DNA from 3 places in the Candidatus Thiodiazotropha sp. AKIB8 genome. Region 1 is predicted to be linked to each of the others. Evidence: predicted binding sites of a transcription regulator. Region 1 holds the regulator's gene; each other region holds the start of a gene.

Evidence for each region. The regulator FliA, encoded in region 1, starts transcription of late flagellar genes. The targets are predictions, from matches to a motif close to GCTAAAGTTNNNNNNNNNNCNGCCGATA.
Region 2: a site for FliA is predicted at 3,299-3,326, ahead of AC4IFB_RS01445 (flagellin N-terminal helical domain-containing protein). Genes of this name have one in related genera too.
Region 3: a site for FliA is predicted at 1,504-1,531, ahead of AC4IFB_RS08820 (methyl-accepting chemotaxis protein). Genes of this name have one in related genera too.

Annotation. Positions count from the first base shown of each region.
Region 1 is NZ_JBSYOO010000022.1:1,245-7,104, forward strand. Features, by position in the region: gene AC4IFB_RS04135 (DsrE family protein) at 1-78, shown strand, start outside; gene flhF (flagellar biosynthesis GTPase FlhF) at 610-1,899, shown strand; gene AC4IFB_RS04145 (MinD/ParA family ATP-binding protein) at 1,886-2,764, shown strand; gene AC4IFB_RS04150 (RNA polymerase sigma factor FliA) at 2,770-3,516, shown strand; gene cheY (chemotaxis response regulator CheY) at 3,595-3,966, shown strand; gene AC4IFB_RS04160 (protein phosphatase CheZ) at 3,993-4,727, shown strand; gene AC4IFB_RS04165 (chemotaxis protein CheA) at 4,799-5,860, shown strand, end outside.
Region 2 is NZ_JBSYOO010000009.1:27,022-32,881, reverse strand. Features, by position in the region: gene AC4IFB_RS01465 (flagellar protein FliT) at 1-53, opposite strand, end outside; gene fliS (flagellar export chaperone FliS) at 95-520, opposite strand; gene fliD (flagellar filament capping protein FliD) at 572-1,927, opposite strand; gene AC4IFB_RS01450 (flagellar protein FlaG) at 1,968-2,339, opposite strand; gene AC4IFB_RS01445 (flagellin N-terminal helical domain-containing protein) at 2,408-3,181, opposite strand; gene AC4IFB_RS01440 (hypothetical protein) at 4,090-4,350, shown strand; gene flgL (flagellar hook-associated protein FlgL) at 4,341-5,246, opposite strand; gene flgK (flagellar hook-associated protein FlgK) at 5,250-5,860, opposite strand, start outside.
Region 3 is NZ_JBSYOO010000030.1:12,599-18,458, reverse strand. Features, by position in the region: gene AC4IFB_RS08820 (methyl-accepting chemotaxis protein) at 1-1,460, opposite strand, end outside; gene AC4IFB_RS08815 (c-type cytochrome) at 1,713-2,030, shown strand; gene AC4IFB_RS08810 (c-type cytochrome domain-containing protein) at 2,203-2,583, shown strand; gene AC4IFB_RS08805 (peptidylprolyl isomerase) at 2,839-3,408, shown strand; gene AC4IFB_RS08800 (peptidylprolyl isomerase) at 3,453-3,941, shown strand; gene AC4IFB_RS08795 (UDP-2,3-diacylglucosamine diphosphatase) at 3,938-4,666, shown strand; gene AC4IFB_RS08790 (hypothetical protein) at 5,142-5,825, opposite strand; gene AC4IFB_RS08785 (ferritin-like domain-containing protein) at 5,849-5,860, opposite strand, start outside.

The sequences.
Region 1 (5,860 bases):
ATGGATGTGGTGGGTGACGGTTTCATCTCCCTGATCGGTTGGCAGACCCAGGGGCATAAGTTGGTACCCATTTTTTAGTCAGTTTATACGTTACAGTACACTAGGGCCGATTCGAATCGTGTTAACAGGCCCTGGTGACATAACTGGCTATATTCAGGCCTGCTCTATTTCGGGACTTTTCTCAAGGATCGAGATCGCCGCTTTGCAATCAATACTAAAGTGTTGATCTGTTCGAATATCATCTCTGAAAAATAGGCCGGTTCTTTTTCTTGCAGTGGATTTGCAGCAAAAAAATCTGCTGCCGAATCCTTGGCGCAATCACTATTCAGAAGTCAAACCCCTGGCGTTGTGATGCTGCAGTTTGCCTGGAGTTGTCAATCCGTCTAGTCACTAACTTATTGTAAACAAACAGTTAATAGATTCCTGTATATCCATTTTATTGGTTGGAATGGTTGTTGCATAACTAGAGGTGGAGCCATATGGCAGGGATAAACAGGTGGGTAAAACTGGATTAACACTCAGTGCCCCGGATTCAACTGACCAGATTATTAAATAGGCAGTTTAACAGGTGCAAGCTCTTATCAGGGTGATCGCCGGAGATTGCGGATTATGAAAATAAGACGTTTTTTCGCTTCTGACATGCGACAGGCCTTGCGCCAGGTTAAAGAGGCATTGGGATCGGATGCGGTTATTCTCTCGAATAAGGGAGTAGAGGGAGGCATCGAGCTGGTAGCAGCGGTAGATTATGATGAGTCTGCCTTCAGCACTACCCAACCGACCTCCATAGAATCAAACGAACCAGAGATTAAGGGTAAAAAGGCAACTACCCACTCTGTTGCTGCTTCAGCTTATAAAGACGTTGAGGGGGGTGTAAAAAATATCTCCCCTAAGCGCAATGAGAGGCATCAGACCTTTGATACAGGCGAGGGTAGGGATAAACCTAAAGTGGAATGGAGCCAGGATCCAGTGTTGCGCGAGATGCGGCAGGAGATGCAGGCACTGCGCCGGATGATGGAAAATGAGTTATCCGAACTGACTTGGCGCGATATGGGCCATCGTCGTCCTCAAACACAAGAATTGATGCGGCAACTCATGGGACTTGGTTTGGATGCCGCCCATTGCCGTGAATTGGCCTATCGGGCAGAGGATGCTGAGACTCCTGAACTGGCCTGGAGACAGGCTTTGAATCATCTCGGTCGGGAATTTCTGGTTGAGCATGACGATCTGCTTAATGCCGGAGGTATTCTGGCTCTGGTCGGCCCAACCGGCGTTGGAAAGACAACAACCATCGCCAAACTGGCGGCAAAGTTTTGTCTACGCCATGGTAATCGCCATCTGGCACTGATTTCAGCGGACAGCTATCGCATTGGTGCTCAGGAACAGTTACAGAACTATGGTCAAATTCTGGATGTGCCTGTTCGCAGCGTCACTTCCCCTGAGGAGTTGAGTAGTGCTCTGCATGCATTTGCAGAAAAACGCCTGGTATTGATCGACACAGCAGGAATGGGTCAACGGGATCTGAAATTGACAGAGCGTCTAGCGCTCTTGAATCAGGGTAATCATCCGGTGAAGGCCTTACTGACACTCTCAGCGACTACACAGCGTAGCGCTCTGACTCACGCGATTCGTTCATTTGGTGCTATCTCACCTGTGGCTGCAATCCTGACAAAAATGGATGAAGCCGCCTCCCTCGGTGGTGTGTTTTCTGCGTTACTGGAAGCTAGGCTTCCCCTGGCGTTTACCACTGATGGCCAGCGGGTGCCTGAAGATATTCATGTTGCCCGATCCGAAGTACTAATAAGACAGGCTGTTGAAATGACGCAACAGACAGAACATCAACCCGATGAGGAGTATCTGGCTATGGCCTTCGGAGGAATGAGCGAACATGCAAATGTCTGAACATATCGAAGACCAGGCAACCGGACTACGTAGGATGGTTAACCCAGAACCTGTTAGAGTAATTGCTGTTACTGGCGGCAAGGGGGGCGTGGGTAAAACCAATATTTCCGCCAACCTGGGGATTGCCCTCTCCGAAATGGGACGGCGGGTGATGCTGTTGGATGCGGATATGGGTTTGGCTAATCTGGACGTGGTACTTGGATTACATGCTAAACTAAACCTCTCCCATGTGATGCGGGGTGAAGCTTCCCTTGAGGATATCATTGTCACCGGGCCAAAGGGTTTGCGGGTTGTACCGGGCGCCTCTGGTATTCAGCACATGGCGGAGATGTCACCAGCAGAAAATGCAGGATTGATTCATGCATTTAGTGAGCTGGCCAATGATGTGGACATATTGCTGATCGATACTGCAGCAGGTATTTCTGATTTGGTAATCAGCTTTAGCAGGGCGGCTCAGGAGCAGATTGTGGTTGTCTGTGACGAGCCAGCATCAATTACAGATGCCTATGCCATAATTAAACTATTAAATCGAGAGCATGGTATCAGTCGTTTTCGTATACTGGCCAATATGGTCAAAACTGTTCAGGAAGGACGCGATCTGTACAACAAGATGTGTCGGGTTACTGATCAGTATCTGGATGTTATGCTCAGCTACATGGGCAGTATTCCGTATGATGAGCAGCTCAGGAAAGCGGTGAAGAGTCAAAAACCGGTGGTTGAGGCCTTTCCGAGATCGAGAGTAGCGCAGGCGTTCAAGAATTTAGCCAAGAAGGCCGATAACTGGCCTGTACCAACTGGAGTCAGTGGTGATCTGCAGTTTTTTGTCGAACGCCTGATCCAATTTTCAAGCCAATATGGGGAGTAATGACGGTGAACGGTTTAGCGACATACACCGCCGTGCAAAAGCAGCAGAGCTACAATGACTTGGTTAACCAGCATGCAGGGCTGGTCAAAAGGATCGCCTATCATTTGATGAATCGATTGCCACCTAATGTGCAATCGGATGATCTGATCCAGGCAGGTATGCTGGGTTTGCTGGAAGCAAGCAAAAACTATGATCCCACTCAGGGTGCCAGTTTTGAGACCTATGCGGGTATCCGCATCAGGGGGGCCATGCTGGATGAGATCAGGCGTAGTGATTGGACGCCACGTTCTGTGCATCGTAAGGCACGCATGGTGGCCGAGGCGATGCGAGAAATCGAAAACACCGAGGGTCGAGATGCTCGGGATATCGAGGTGGCGCAGGCGCTTGAGATGAGCCTGGAGGATTATCATCAGATCCTGCAGGACTCAACCGGATGCCGGATATTCAGTCTGGATGAATTGACAGCAGTCAGTGATGGCTTTCCGGCTTCCCGTGAAGGCCCGATGGACAGCCCCTTTGAGGGTTTGCAGAAGGATGCCTTCAAGAAGGCGCTGGCTGAGGCTATAGCCAGTTTACCTGAACGGGAGCGATTGGTGATCGCTATGTATTATGACGATGAAATGAATCTTCGGGAGATCGGGCATGTGTTGGGTGTCAGTGAATCTCGGGTCTGCCAGATACACAGTCAGGCAACCTTGCGATTGCGCTCTAGACTGACAGAATGGCTCTCACTAGTGCACGAAGAAGAGTAGTAATTGGTTGGCCTGTAGATGCCGTGATTGGAGATGACCGGTAAAAAATACAGGAGGGAGTAAGCATTGGACAAAAATATGAAGATCCTCATTGTGGATGATTTCTCCACAATGCGGCGAATTATCAAAAACTTGCTGAGAGACTTGGGTTTCAACAATACCCAGGAGGCAGACGATGGCTTGACTGCATTGCCCATGTTGCAGAGCGGGAATTTCGATTTTCTCGTCTCAGACTGGAATATGCCTGGCATGACGGGTATCGATCTACTGAAGGCTGTGCGAGCAGATGAGAAACTGGCTGGCCTGCCAGTTCTTCTAGTGACAGCTGAGTCTAAACGCGAGCAGATTATTGAGGCGGCCCAGGCAGGCGTCAACGGTTATGTTGTAAAGCCCTTTACCGCAACCACCCTGGAAGAGAAGATCGGTAAGATCTTTGAACGCGTGGGTTAACCTTTTTTCTCCGGGAGTTTCTCACTATGGGGCAACAACAGGATAACCAGCTGCGTTTAGATACAGCCAAAGCGTTGGTCAGCAGTTTGGAATCAGGCGATGAAGAGGAGTCTGAAAGGCTGATCGCAGCACTGACCACTCCTACAAATAATGATCAACTGTTTCTTGAAGTCGGTCGTTTGACACGCGAGCTGCATGATGCGATCAACGGGTTTCTACTCGATGCACGCATCAACGATATGACCAGTTTTGAAATACCTGATGCCAAAGAACGGCTCAGTTATGTCATTACAATGACTGAGCAATCTGCGGATCGTACCCTGACAGCGGTTGAAAAGAGTATGCCGTTGGTTGAAGGCATTGAATCCCAATCCGCTGAATTATTGGAGCAGTGGGAGCGATTGCGTTCTCGTATGCTGAATAAGGATGACTTTAAGGATCTGAGTCTTTCTTTGTCTGAATATCTCGCCAAATCTAAAGAAGATGCCGCCAGTCTGCATAAAAACCTCTCTGACGTGCTAATGGCTCAGGACTTTCAGGATCTCACCGGCCAGATTATCCGTAAGGTGATCACACTGGTTCACGATGTTGAAGAGAAATTGGTAATGTTGGTCCGCATTACGGGCGATAAGTTTGACGAAGGGAGCGAGAAGAAGAGTAACGAAGAGTTGGCCGGTCCGGCGATTCCAGGTCTCGATCAAGGGGATCAAGTGACCAGTCAGGATGACGTGGATGATCTGCTCTCCAGCCTTGGATTTTAGTTATTCAGGTTTAGACCGATATATCAGTCAATAAGAATGGCAATATTCGGTAGTGTTACCGGGAGTGTTAGATGAGCATCGATGTCAACGACGAAATCCTTCAGGATTTTTTGGTCGAGGCAGGAGAAATTCTTGAGCTGCTTAGTGAGCAGTTGGTCGACCTTGAGCAGCAACCTGACGATTTTGATCTGCTCAACGCCGTTTTTCGTGGTTTCCATACCATCAAGGGTGGCGCAGGCTTTCTCACCATTGATCCTTTGGTTGAGGTTTGTCACCGCGCAGAAGACGTATTTAATATCCTGCGCCAAGGTCAGCGCAGTGTAGGGCCGGATTTAATGGATTCGGTGCTTGAAGTGCTGGATGTCGTGAATGCGATGTTCAATGATGTGCGCCAGGGGGTCATGCCCGATCATGCCGAACCCAGTCTCATTCAACGCCTGAATACATTTGCTGTGCCCGAAGGTGAGGAAGAGGAGCAGGAAGAGGTTGAGGAGGAAGCTGTCGAGGCGGTTGAAGAGCCGGCGCAGGCTGATTCCGAGGCAGAGACGGAAGATCTGAGTGAAAACGAATTCGAAGAGCTTCTTGATGCCATCCAGGAACCAGCTGAGACTACTGCCGCAAGTGACAATATCTCTGAGGATGAATTTGAATCGCTATTGGATGATCTCCACGGTAAGGGGAAGTTTACCGGTAAACCTAAAGCAGATGAAAAGAGTCAGAAAGCTGATTCGGATGATATTTCAGAAGATGAGTTCGAGAATATCCTTGATCAGATCCATGGCAAGGGCAAATTCGATCCCAATAAAGTAGCAGACAGTGAGCCTGAGAAGAAAAAAGCGGCAGGAAATGCCAGCGATGATATCTCTGAGGATGAGTTTGAGAATATTCTCGACCAGATTCACGGCTCGGGTAAATTCGATCCGAAAAAGGTAAAGCAGGAGGCCCCTGCAGCACCAAAGGCAAAACCTGCAGCGAAAAAGAAAGCTGTGGCGAAAAAGAAAGTTGCAGCGGCTAAAAAAGCACCTGCTCCAAAAGAGGCTCCCAAGCCTGCTGCCAAGTCCGAGCCCAAAGCTGCTGCAGAAAAGAAAGCGAAAGCTTCCGCAAAACCTGCTGCAAAAGGGGCTAAGCCTCCA
Region 2 (5,860 bases), on a different contig from region 1:
ATCCGTTGGCTTAACTCAAGTGCCTGGGTAAGGTTCTGCTGGAGCTTAGACACAATATGATCACAATGGTATCGTTTGAGATATAAACAATCGATTACAGCTGCTTGACAGTGTCTTTTATACTGGGTGAGTTCTGAATCACTTCCGGCATGGCATCCCAAGCGGTCTTGACCTCTTTTAAAAGTGAAGTCACTTCATCCAGAGCCTCAACATCCTGCTCTACATTCGCCGTAAAAAGCCTTCTTATCATATAGTCGTAGAGCATATCCAGATTGGTGGCGATCTCTCCACCCTGTTCGAAATCCAAAGCACCGCGCAAGGCATCAATAACTGAAATAACCCAGTTGATCTCATTATTACGAGCTTCGTGCTCCTTCCGAATTATCGACCCCCTGGCATTCGACATTCCGTCGAGTGCGCCGTTCATGAGCATCTGTACAAGCCGGAACGGTGTTGCATACATTGCCTCAGAGGAGGCGGCCTGACGATAACTGTTAATAGCCGAATTTTTTACCATCATTCTACCTTTTGGCAGCTCATTTATGTTCAACAATTACAACTGAGGTCATTGTTAGGATTTATTTAAAGCCGAAAGCTGATTAGTCAGATAATCACTGGTACTGGTTAATACCGCCATAGTCTGATCCAGAGAAGCAAACTGTTGGATCAACATGGCCTCGTAGGTCTCTAAATGTAACTCCTGACGATCAATCTGAGTCTGAAGTGCAGTTTTCTGATTATTCAGGGTCTCATCTTTGATATCAAGGACACCACCGACATCATTCAACTGATCAGCATAAGCAAAGAAACGGCTGGCATAGCCAGTTGTCTCTTCCGAGAGTATTTGGGTCACTCTATTAAAGTCATCGGCCAAGGCGGTAGATAATTCAGCACTATCAACAGAAAGAGTGCCATATCTGTCCCTGGTGATACCGATCTCAAATAGATAGGCATTTGCACCGTTAAGATCCACTACCTGATTGATGACATCGACAAAGCCCTGACGGACCCTTCGCAGGGTGCTGTCGTTCGCCAGTGCCCCCTCTTCCAGATCGTCAATCTGAGACAGCAGCGTATTGTATGCATCCACAAATCCGCCAATCTTCTCCTCTATCTGGGTGTTATCCCTAGCTATATTAATAGAGGAAGATCCTTCCGCTGCGAGATTGAGCGTTACCCCAGAGATGGCACCCGTGACGTTATTTGAAGCACTCTCGATAGTAAATCCATCAATGGTCAGCAACGCATCATCAGCCGTATCCACTTGCTCTGCCAATCCGTCGCCACCTACCCCGATATGAAATAGTCTTGATAACCCATTGGCATCTGTATTATTCCCATCATCGCCATCCGCTACACTAACTGTGATGGCATTGGCCAGACCCGACTCCTCACTGGTGAGGATCAATCGGCTGCCACCCTCCTCATTAAGAATCGACGCCGTCACACCTGGATTGTCATTTGCACTGTTGATGGCATTACGCAAGTCAGTGAGGGTGTTGTTGGTTCCATCCAGGGTGATATCCATGGTGTTGCCATCAACTGTTATAGACAAGGTACCAGTACCGACAGCGGTGAGAGCATCTGTATAAGCGGATGAAGCAAGTTTGTCACGACTCGCCAACCGACTGACCACAATGTCATAGCTCGACGGGACTGCTGCAGTATCTGTCGATACCGTAACCACAGCCTCATCAGTCGAGGTGGAAGTAAAGGCGGCAAAACCACTGGAACTCGTCAACTCTTCCACAGTGGTGCGGAAGGTATCTATAGCACTTTTGACAAGACCGAAATCACTGATCTTCTCATCGAGATCCCGATCTCTAGATTGAAGCGTAGTCAGGGGCTGACTCTCGACAACCAACAATTGATTGATGATCGAATTCCAGTCAGACCCTGTGCTTATGCCAGAAAAACCTATTGTCATGTCGTTCTTGCCCCTCTATGCAGGAGAGCAATACCTCTAGTTAAACACTGTCATCCAATAACACACCTTGAAGCATCCCTTCCTCTACCTTTTGCACCTGAGATATTACATGCAAGATCTGGTCCGGTGGTATCTGTCGAACCACCTCTCCTGTATCGGAGTCGATGACTCGTAGTACCTGTTGCCCGGTTTCATCGTCAACACTGAATTCCAAATTCCGATTTACGAGTTGGTTTAAATTCTCAACCTTGCTGACTAACTCGGTAGTATCAATCGATTGTGGCTCTTTTACAGATTGTTGAGCCTGCTCTGGATTTGGTGCCGATTTTGTATCACTGACCTTGCTCTCAGTACTGGAAACTTCACGTTTATAGGCGTATTGATTGGCCAAATCTGCGATTACGTTTGGCATATTCATTACCCTAAGCTAGTTATTTCAAGTTTAGCACCCAGGGGCGGATCCCGCCCCTGGAAACTACCTTACTGCAGCAGGCTCAATGCAAGCTGTGGAAGCGAGTTAGCCTGTGCCAAGGCGGCAACACCTGCCTGCTGAATGACCTGAGAGCTGGTGAATTTTGCTGTTTCACGAGCAAAGTCAGCGTCCATGATACGTCCAGCGGCAGCATATTGTGCCTCTTCCATACTGGCGGCAACTCGGCCGGCCTGTTCAAGACGACTCTGCAGACCACCGATATTAGCTAAAGCTGTAGCAACTGTGTTCAGGTCAGCGTCCGCTGTAGCAGTATTAGAGATTGTTGCGGTACGTGCGGCCAATGCGGCAACAGAGATGTCGATGGTCTCAGTGGTATTCGCGCCGACAACGATAGTGCCGCCACCGCCGAAGACTGCTGAGCCGTTAAAAGTTGCACGGCCCAGTGATGCAGTGATCTCAGCGGTCAGAGCATCGAATTCAACAGACATCAAAGCCTGCTGTGCAGCGGTATAGAGACCACTGCCGTTTTGCACGGAGAGTTCACGTTGACGCTGAATCATGTCACTCACACTCTGCAGGGTTGCATCGGCTACGTTCAGGAAGGATGTACCGTCAGCGATGTTACGCTGAGCGACGGTTAAGCCACGTGCCTGAGCATTCTGCAACTGTGCGATAGCGAGGCCGGCGGCATCGTCTTTCGCCATATTGATACGAAGACCGGATGAGAGACGTTGAACGGAAGTTTCAAGAGTGGATTGTGTTCTTCCCAGATTCTTTTGAGCGGCAAGGGAGAATACATTAGTGTTGACTGTGATTGCCATGATCTAATTCCTCTATCTAAACCGATAATGGCGTCTGTGGTTAAGCGCTCTATCATCGGTCGTTTGCATTTGGCGGATATACCATTCAATTTTGGTATTTACCGCCTCCGCTATTTGTAACGGCCTTGAGGGTAAAACCTTTAACCTGAGTTCTCTTTTACGAATTAGGCAGCGCTCAGACACACCAACCCTATCTAGTTGTAATTATTATACTTTTTGATAATAGCCAAAACATTAAGCAAGGAAATAACATCCTATGCTTTAGCTTCCTTGGATATCAGCCGGCAAAATCTGCCGGCTACTGGCAAAATCAGGCCTGTAGAGTGGCACCATGTCCCCCCATATAGGTTGAAAATAGTACAAAGTTACCGCCACTTTCATCCTAAATTAGCCCTAATCACCTACTTTGCTCTACCACTCAGCCATTGTGACGGGACCTAACCCCAGCCCACCAACCTCGACAGTATGCCTCTTGCTATGTCGTTTCGACACGAGTGAGAAGCGCAGGCAAATCCGATCAGCTGGCCTGCTTGTTACTCCATGCATCGCGTGAGTGGCCTCGTTCCCACGATGGAGCATGTGAACCAGCAAAGTGACTTGCACATGAGGGCGAAACTGTATGTAGCCTGATGACAATAAAGAGAGGGGGCAAGCTTTAATGACATGATATTTGAATGGATAGCGTCTGAGATGGCATTTTTAATGGTGCGGCTGGGCCAGCACCCTACGCTCCGTTCTGGCTTTTGGTGGGGCATGGCCCCACCCTACCAATCCTTGTACAGTGTGCCTCTTATTCAACGAGGGAATATAAGTCGCCAGGTTAATGGAATTGTGATCTGTAGGGTGCTGGCCCTGCCGCACCACTCTGCCCGTCCACATTCGAAACAGCTTCATCATCACTACAGGATATGGGGCCAGCGACACAGCAATCCCTCTCCAGACTCTTCGAATCGGAGCAGCAGGCTCGAATATCGACTCAGACAGAACCGGATGAACTGGCCAGCTACCTGTTGTCACTACTGTATGATATTGCTGTTCTGGTCAGGCAGGGTAGATCTAAACAGGAGCTGAATGGGACAGTAGAGGTTGTCATCAAGGGCTTGCCTCTGATACAGCCCCCCCCTAGACCAGTGCAATCTCTTTTAAACAATCGAGAGAATCAGAGGTAGTTGAAGAGCGACAGACCCTGCACTTTGTTAAAGGTCTGTTGAGCCGCCTGCAGTGCCAGAAGGTCTTGTTCGAAACGACTGATTGCTTCAGCCAGATCGATATCCTCTATCTCTGACAGAGAGCTCTTCATGGTGAACATAAAATCTTCATTGACTCTTGATTGATCTTCAATACTGTTCAGACGCGCGCCACCGCGTGCACGAACTGAGACAATCTGCTCCTGGGCGGCAGTCAGGTCTTCAACAAATACCCCATTGGGGGCATCCGCTTCCAGACCGGCGATGATGCCATGCACAGTCTCAAACAAGTTCCGTCGAGTACCGGTACTGGTGGTGACATTCATGAAGACATCGTAACCGTTTTCACGATCCTGAATCTGCCGGGTTGCTGAAATCTGTAAGCTACGACTACCCATATCCCCTGAATAGGCAAACACACCATCCGCTGGATTGCTGAACGGAATCGAATCTGCACTATATCCGGCAAATATATATTCACCATCACTGTCCCTGGTATTTGCCAGGGCCATCATCTCATCATTGAGTTGCCTTAACTCCTGTGCAATCGCCTGCCTGGCCGCCAGGTTGTAGGTGTCACTCTGACCTTGTAATGCCAACTCACGTATTCTGGGTAAAATTTCATCCACGCCGCTCAGGGCCGCTTCCTGCAGATCCAGCCTGGCACGAGCCCGGTCAGAATTGGATTGATACTGCTCCACCTGGGTGATGGCGGTGCGGAGATTAAGTGCCTGAGCAGCAGCTGGCGGATCATCACGCGGGGTCAGGATACGTTTGCCAGATGAGATCTGCAGCTGCGCACGACTTAGTGCAGACTGCCGCTCCAGCATACTGGAGACACCCCGATCAAATAGCATTGATGTTGAAACTCTATCCATCCCTTATCTCCTGACTGCGCTAAGCAGCGTATCAAACAGGGTGCTGGCCACTGAAATAACCTGTGCTGATGCCTGATAGGACTGCTGGAACTGAATCAGCTTGGCCGCCTCTTCATCCAGGTTTACCCCGGAGACCTCGGCCATGGCCTCTTTAGTGCGCTCAAGAAGGCTCTCCTGAGCTGATAGGTTCAATTCCGCATGACGGGTTTTCGAGCCCACATTGGAGACCATCTGCACATAGGATTCATCAATAGTCGATGTGCCGCCTAGCAGCACATTCTGGTTTTGTATATTTTCCAGTCTCAGAGCGTTGCGGTTGTCGCTCATACCATTGGTGTTGTTGCCAATAATAAAAGTGTCACCATCATCAGGCACACCGGCAAGAGTGAAACTGATACCACCCAGAGTCGCGAAGGTTGCGCCTGGCACCTGAGTACCAGCTACCGTCGCTGCATTCAGGTTGTCATAGGTAATGAAATCATCAAACGGATCAACACCAGGAACCGAACCAGGATAGTAGACTTCATATCCACTGGTCGCTGCGCCCTGATCATCATAGACCAGCTGGATGGTGCCACCAGCCAGTGGCAATCCGGCCATCGAACTGTTGGTCG
Region 3 (5,860 bases), on a different contig from region 1:
ACGCTAGTCTGCTCAGACGCAGCCGTAGAGATCTGGGCATTCATCTCGCTGATCATCTCCACAGCATTTGCAATCTGCTGCAGGGCCTCTCCGGCTCGGCTTGAGTCAGAGACACTTTGCTCTGCTTCCTGCTTGCTTCCATCCATAACTTTTACCGCCTGATCAGATGAAGAGATCAACTGTTCAATTATCCCCTGTATCTCGTGGGTCGCTTCCTGAGTCCTCTGGGCGAGATTGCGTACCTCATCAGCAACCACAGCAAAGCCTCGTCCCTGTTCACCAGCCCGAGCTGCCTCGATTGCTGCATTCAGGGCCAGCAGATTCGTCTGTTCCGCAATGGCAGTTATCGATTCAGAAACCTGGCCGATATTTTGAGTTCCCTCAGCCAGTCGTTTGACCACATCTGCTGCGTCATCGACACGTTTGGCCAGTCGGATAATTGAATTGGATACCTGGGTAACCACTTCGCCGCCTGCACTGGCATTGTTCTTGGCATCAGCAGCGGCCTGTTCAGCGCCTGCCGCATTGTGAGCCACCCGTTCTGCAGCAACAGTAAGCTCACCAATGGCTACTGTCAGCTGCTCCGTCTCTTTCTCCTGCTCATCGACACCATCTCGGGTAACCTTGGTCACCTGCGCCATTCTCTCTGCTGAACTGGCCAAGCCATCCATAGTATGGGCCAAATCATTGATGGTCGGTTGGAATTGGCCAAGCATACTGTTCACCGCTTCCCCAACTTCCCGAAACTCATCATTTGCTCCCAAGGTAACTCTTGGACGGAGATCAGAATCTGCACCTACCTGGTCCATAGTCTGTTTTAAACCATGCAGTGGTTTAATCACGACCTTGCGCACAATCACACTGATTATGAAGAGCCCTATTATCAAGACAAGAAAATTGATTCCAGCGCCTACTAACAGTTCATGATCAATCGCCTTATCACGCTCTCCCATGGAAAAACTGAGTCGCCCTGCTCCCAGAATAGTCCCTTCCGGCACTTGGTGGCAGGTCAGACAATTAGTACCATTTCGGTCAGAAACCGCTGCGAAAGGCTCGATGATGGTTAAAATCCTTTCACCCTTCACCTCTTCAACCTGGATAATCTGCTCACCATTCAAGGCGCGCCGATCGAGATCATCGAGGGGTTTTTCATGATCGAAGCCGACGCCGAATGTCTTGTTTACAGCCTCAGCACGCAACATTCGAACTTCAATCACACCATCGCGTTTTTGAATTTTATCCCGCAGTAGTTCCCGGTTACCCATGGTACCGGTAAACATCATTGCGTTCAGACTATCCAGGTAACCATGCAGAACATCAAAAATCTGATGTTCCGATAGACTCAAAAGCCTGTCCTTTTGCTGTTGAGCCGAATAAATGGTTACTACTGACATGATTAAGATGAATATCAACGCCATTGGCGTGACTATCTTCCACTGCACAGAAATATGTTTAGCCATTGCTCAACCCAGAATATTTAAACTGTTTAACTACTGGATAATATTTCGGCAAATAGTGCAGACACTTGAATTTTAATCCTAAATATCTTTCCGTTGTAGCTGTTAAAATCCTAAAGAATCTTCAATTTCTCCCGACAAATAGATTGTCACAACTAAATCCAGGCAGTTTAGAGGAACCTCCTGAGAGAGTTTCCCCTTATAACTGGGAAAATTTGACAGAACTGCCTAAGTAAATGATTCTGGAGATATCCGATGCGCAAATTCGCATATGCTTTAATCGTAGCCGCTGCTGTAGCAACACCCTCTGCTTATGCAAGTGAAATGTTGGCAATGCAGTCCGGATGCTCAGGCTGCCATAAAGTGGATGCAAAACTGGTTGGCCCGGCATTCAAGGATGTCGCCGCAAAATACGCTGGCGACGCTGGAGCGGTTGACCGACTGACCAACAAGGTCAAATCCGGGAGCAAACCTGGTGAAGCCCTGGTATGGGGCACTGCAATGATGCCTCCCAGCCCAGCCAGCGAAGATAAGATAAAAGGTGTGATTGAATGGATCATGACATTGAAATAGAAGAAGTGGTTCAGTTTGAATAACGGTTTTTTCTGACGCCACTTCCTGAGCTAGAATATAAAATAAATGACAGAAGTCGAATTAAACCTTGGTTGGCAATTTTCAGGTAGTCCTGCAAACCAATAGTACTTTGCCAAGGCCTACAATAAGCATAATTCTTAAGGAGTTCTCTATGTTCAGACCTAAAACACTGGTTTTGTTATCAACCCTTTCAACTCTATTGCTGGTGGGTTGTAGTGCCGGACCGGCACCGGTCAGTTTTAAATCTGAAATCAAGCCAATAATCGATAAATATTGTACTGAGTGTCATTTGGCTGGTGGTGCCGGCGCAGAAGCGAGTGGCTTTATCACCCAAGACTATGCCAGCATGATGAAAGGAACTAAGTTTGGGCCTGTAGTTGTTGCGGGAGATCCTCTCTCCAGTTCATTTTATCGTCTCGTTTCTGGCAAAGTGGATCCATCAATACGTATGCCCCATGGTAAGGAAGCCCTCTCAGAAGCTGAGATCACAAAAATTGAGCACTGGATAAGTCAGGGCGCGAAAGACAACTGATCCTCGCCCTTTTAGATACTATGTAGATAAGAATACACCAAAGCCCGTAAACCTTGAGTCACTCATGGTTTACGGGCTTTTTGTTTTTTGCGACGCTTGCAGATAGCTTCATAATGTATTGACGATCCCCCCTTTGTTATGATGGTTTTTAATCGTTATCATGCACCCTGAATAATAAACCCCCTGTTGAATCGGCAATGGCTCAGGCCTTTTCCAACACATAACCGCTTTCGAACCGTTAAACATGAGGATGTTATGAAAAAAATCTATAAATCACTGATAGTATCCCTGACTTTTCTTTTTGCAGTGACCACCGATGTGTGGGCTGAACCAGTAAAGGTTTTAATGAAGACCTCGATGGGAGATATCACACTTTCACTGAATCAGGATAAAGCGCCTGGAACAGTGGAAAATTTTAAGCAGTACATCCAGGAGGGCTTCTTTGACGGGACTATCTTCCACCGTGTTATTAAAGATTTCATGATTCAGGGTGGTGGTTTCACCGCCGACATGGAGAAAAAAGAGACCCGGAGCCCAATTAAAAATGAAGCTAAAAACGGCCTGAAAAACAAAAAAGGCACAATCGCCATGGCCCGTACTTCAGCACCCCACTCTGCCACCGCCCAGTTCTTCATCAATCACAAAGACAACAGCTTCCTCGACTATCCCAGCCGTGATGGTTGGGGTTATGCTGTATTTGGCGAAGTCATCCAGGGTATGGATGTGGTCGACAAGATCGCTGAGCAGCCAACAGGGGTAAGCAGTGGCATGCGGGATGTGCCCAATAGTACGGTTACCATCGAAAAAGTCAGCATCATCGAGTGAAATGCTACTGACCAATCAACCATAAGAAACTGACAGGAAAACTGATGATCACATTAACAACTAACCTAGGCCCTATCCAAATCGAACTGGACGAAGAGAAAGCGCCCAAAACCTGCGAAAATTTCAAACAATACGTACAGGACGGATTCTTTGACGGCACAATTTTTCACCGCGTGATCGATAATTTCATGATCCAGGGTGGTGGCTTTCTTCCAGGAATGGTCCAGAAAGAGACCAGAGATCCGATTGAGAATGAAGCTAAAAACGGACTCTCCAATGAAACTGGCACTATCGCCATGGCAAGAACCATGGAGCCTCATTCCGCAACGGCTCAATTCTTTATCAATGTTGCAAACAATAAGTTTCTCGATCATCCAGGTCAGGATGGCTGGGGCTACTGTGTCTTCGGCAAAGTAGTCGCAGGCATGGATCTGGTGACCCAGATGAAAGGCACGGCCACTACTACCCAGGCAGGACATCAGGACGTGCCTGTGGAAGATATCATCATTGAGAAGGCTGAAATCACAGAGTGACCCATCAGCTCTTTATCTCTGATCTGCACCTGTCCGCCGAAGGGGCGGGCAGGCTGCAACTCTTCAACCATTTTCTCGAATCGAGAGCCCCCCAAGCTGACTGCCTCTATATTCTTGGTGACCTGTTTGACGCCTGGCTGGGAGACGACGTTCAACAGCCCATTCTGACTGAGGTCAAACAGGCGCTTAAACGACTCGCAGATGCTGGAACCCAATTGAACGTGATGCACGGTAATCGGGATTTTCTGATCGGTGAAGGATTCTGTGATGAAACCGGCGCGACGCTGATATCAGACCCCTGCCTGGTTAATCTCAACGGCATTCCGACACTATTGATGCATGGGGATCTGCTCTGCACCGATGACCAGGCCTATCAGCAGTTTCGCAAGGAGATCAGAGCGCCAGCCTTCATCAACCACTTCCTATCTCTGCCTATCCCTGAACGAATCGCCATTGCTCAGGATTACAGGGCCAAGAGTGGTGAGGCAAATTCACTCAAATCTGAAGCGATCATGGACGCCAATCAGCAGGCGATAGAGAGCTATCTGCAACAGTATCAGGCTCAATCACTGATTCATGGACACACCCACAGACCGGCTGACCACAGCTTCAAGCTCGGTTCCCACACAGTATCACGCCATGTGCTTGGTGAGTGGCATGCAGATCATGCTGAAATCATCTGTGTAACGGAAAATGGGCTGAGTCGTGAGACGTTTAGCCCCTAGTGGGTTGCTAACTCAAACGATTAGCGTTTCTTTTGAGCTCAGCTGGTGGGGCATGGCCCCACCCTACATGAGGGGTGGTTGGTTGGGTGGGGCCATGCCCCACCAAAACGCGCAAATAATTTATCTCCGGGCTCGGAGTCGGACCCAGAACGAATAGCCTTGCTAGAGAAATAGACTTCTGATTTTTCGAAGTGAGTCGCGATATGGTAGCTCTCGACTCCGCTCCATTCCAATCCTTGCCCCTAGCGGGTTGCTGACCAAAACGTTTAGCGTTTCTTTTTGAGCACAGCTGGTGGGGCATGGCCCCACCCTACATGAGGGGTGGTTGGTAGGGTGGGGCCATGCCCCACCAAAACGCGCAAATAATTTATCTCCGGGCTCGGAGTCGAACCCAGAACGGATAGACTTGCTAGAGAAATTCACTTGTGATTTTTCGAAGTGAATCGCGATATGGTAGCTCTCGACTCCGACCGACCTACTGCATAGGTAGACGTTCGAAATCATCCGGCAGACTAAACTGCTCAGCTGACACAGCTGTCGCCGGAGAAAAGTCGATTAAAATCTGCTGATTGTTGTTGATATCCCAGAGTCGCAGGGGCAAGCCTTTATCCCACAAAGTGGTCGGTGCATAGACCTGCATTGCATCGGTACACTCATCCCTAAACGCCATTGGTGTCGCAGCAAGAGTGATTTTGTGTTGCTCTGCCAGCAACTGGAGATACTCTTTTTGTGCGCTAAGACTCTCCTCCATGACACCGGAAACCGTCAACGCCTCCTGACAGGGCTGGTCATTCACCAGCATTCGCCAGTGCTTGGGTTTCTGACCCGCCACCATTGGCGCATCTCCCACATCAAGGGCCTGGGTTGTGACCTTCGGTGGGGCGACCAAGGGTCTACCTTTTTCAGCTTTGGGTTTGATCACAAGAGTGGTGCGTTCCTCATAATCGACGCTGTAGATCACCCTTTGACGGCGGTCGTAGAGAATATAGCCATCTATGTTTTCGCCCTGATCGATGCGCATCATCAAGGGAGTAACAAAGATCCTGCTGAGATAGGGCTCCTGGCCAGCCTCTTTGATCTGATACTGCAACAGCTCTGCCTGCTGTTCCCCTGCTGTGAGTGGCGAAGAGAGATAAAGAGAGAGAAGAATCCAGATCATTTTTGATATATACCTGCAGATACTCATTTGCATAG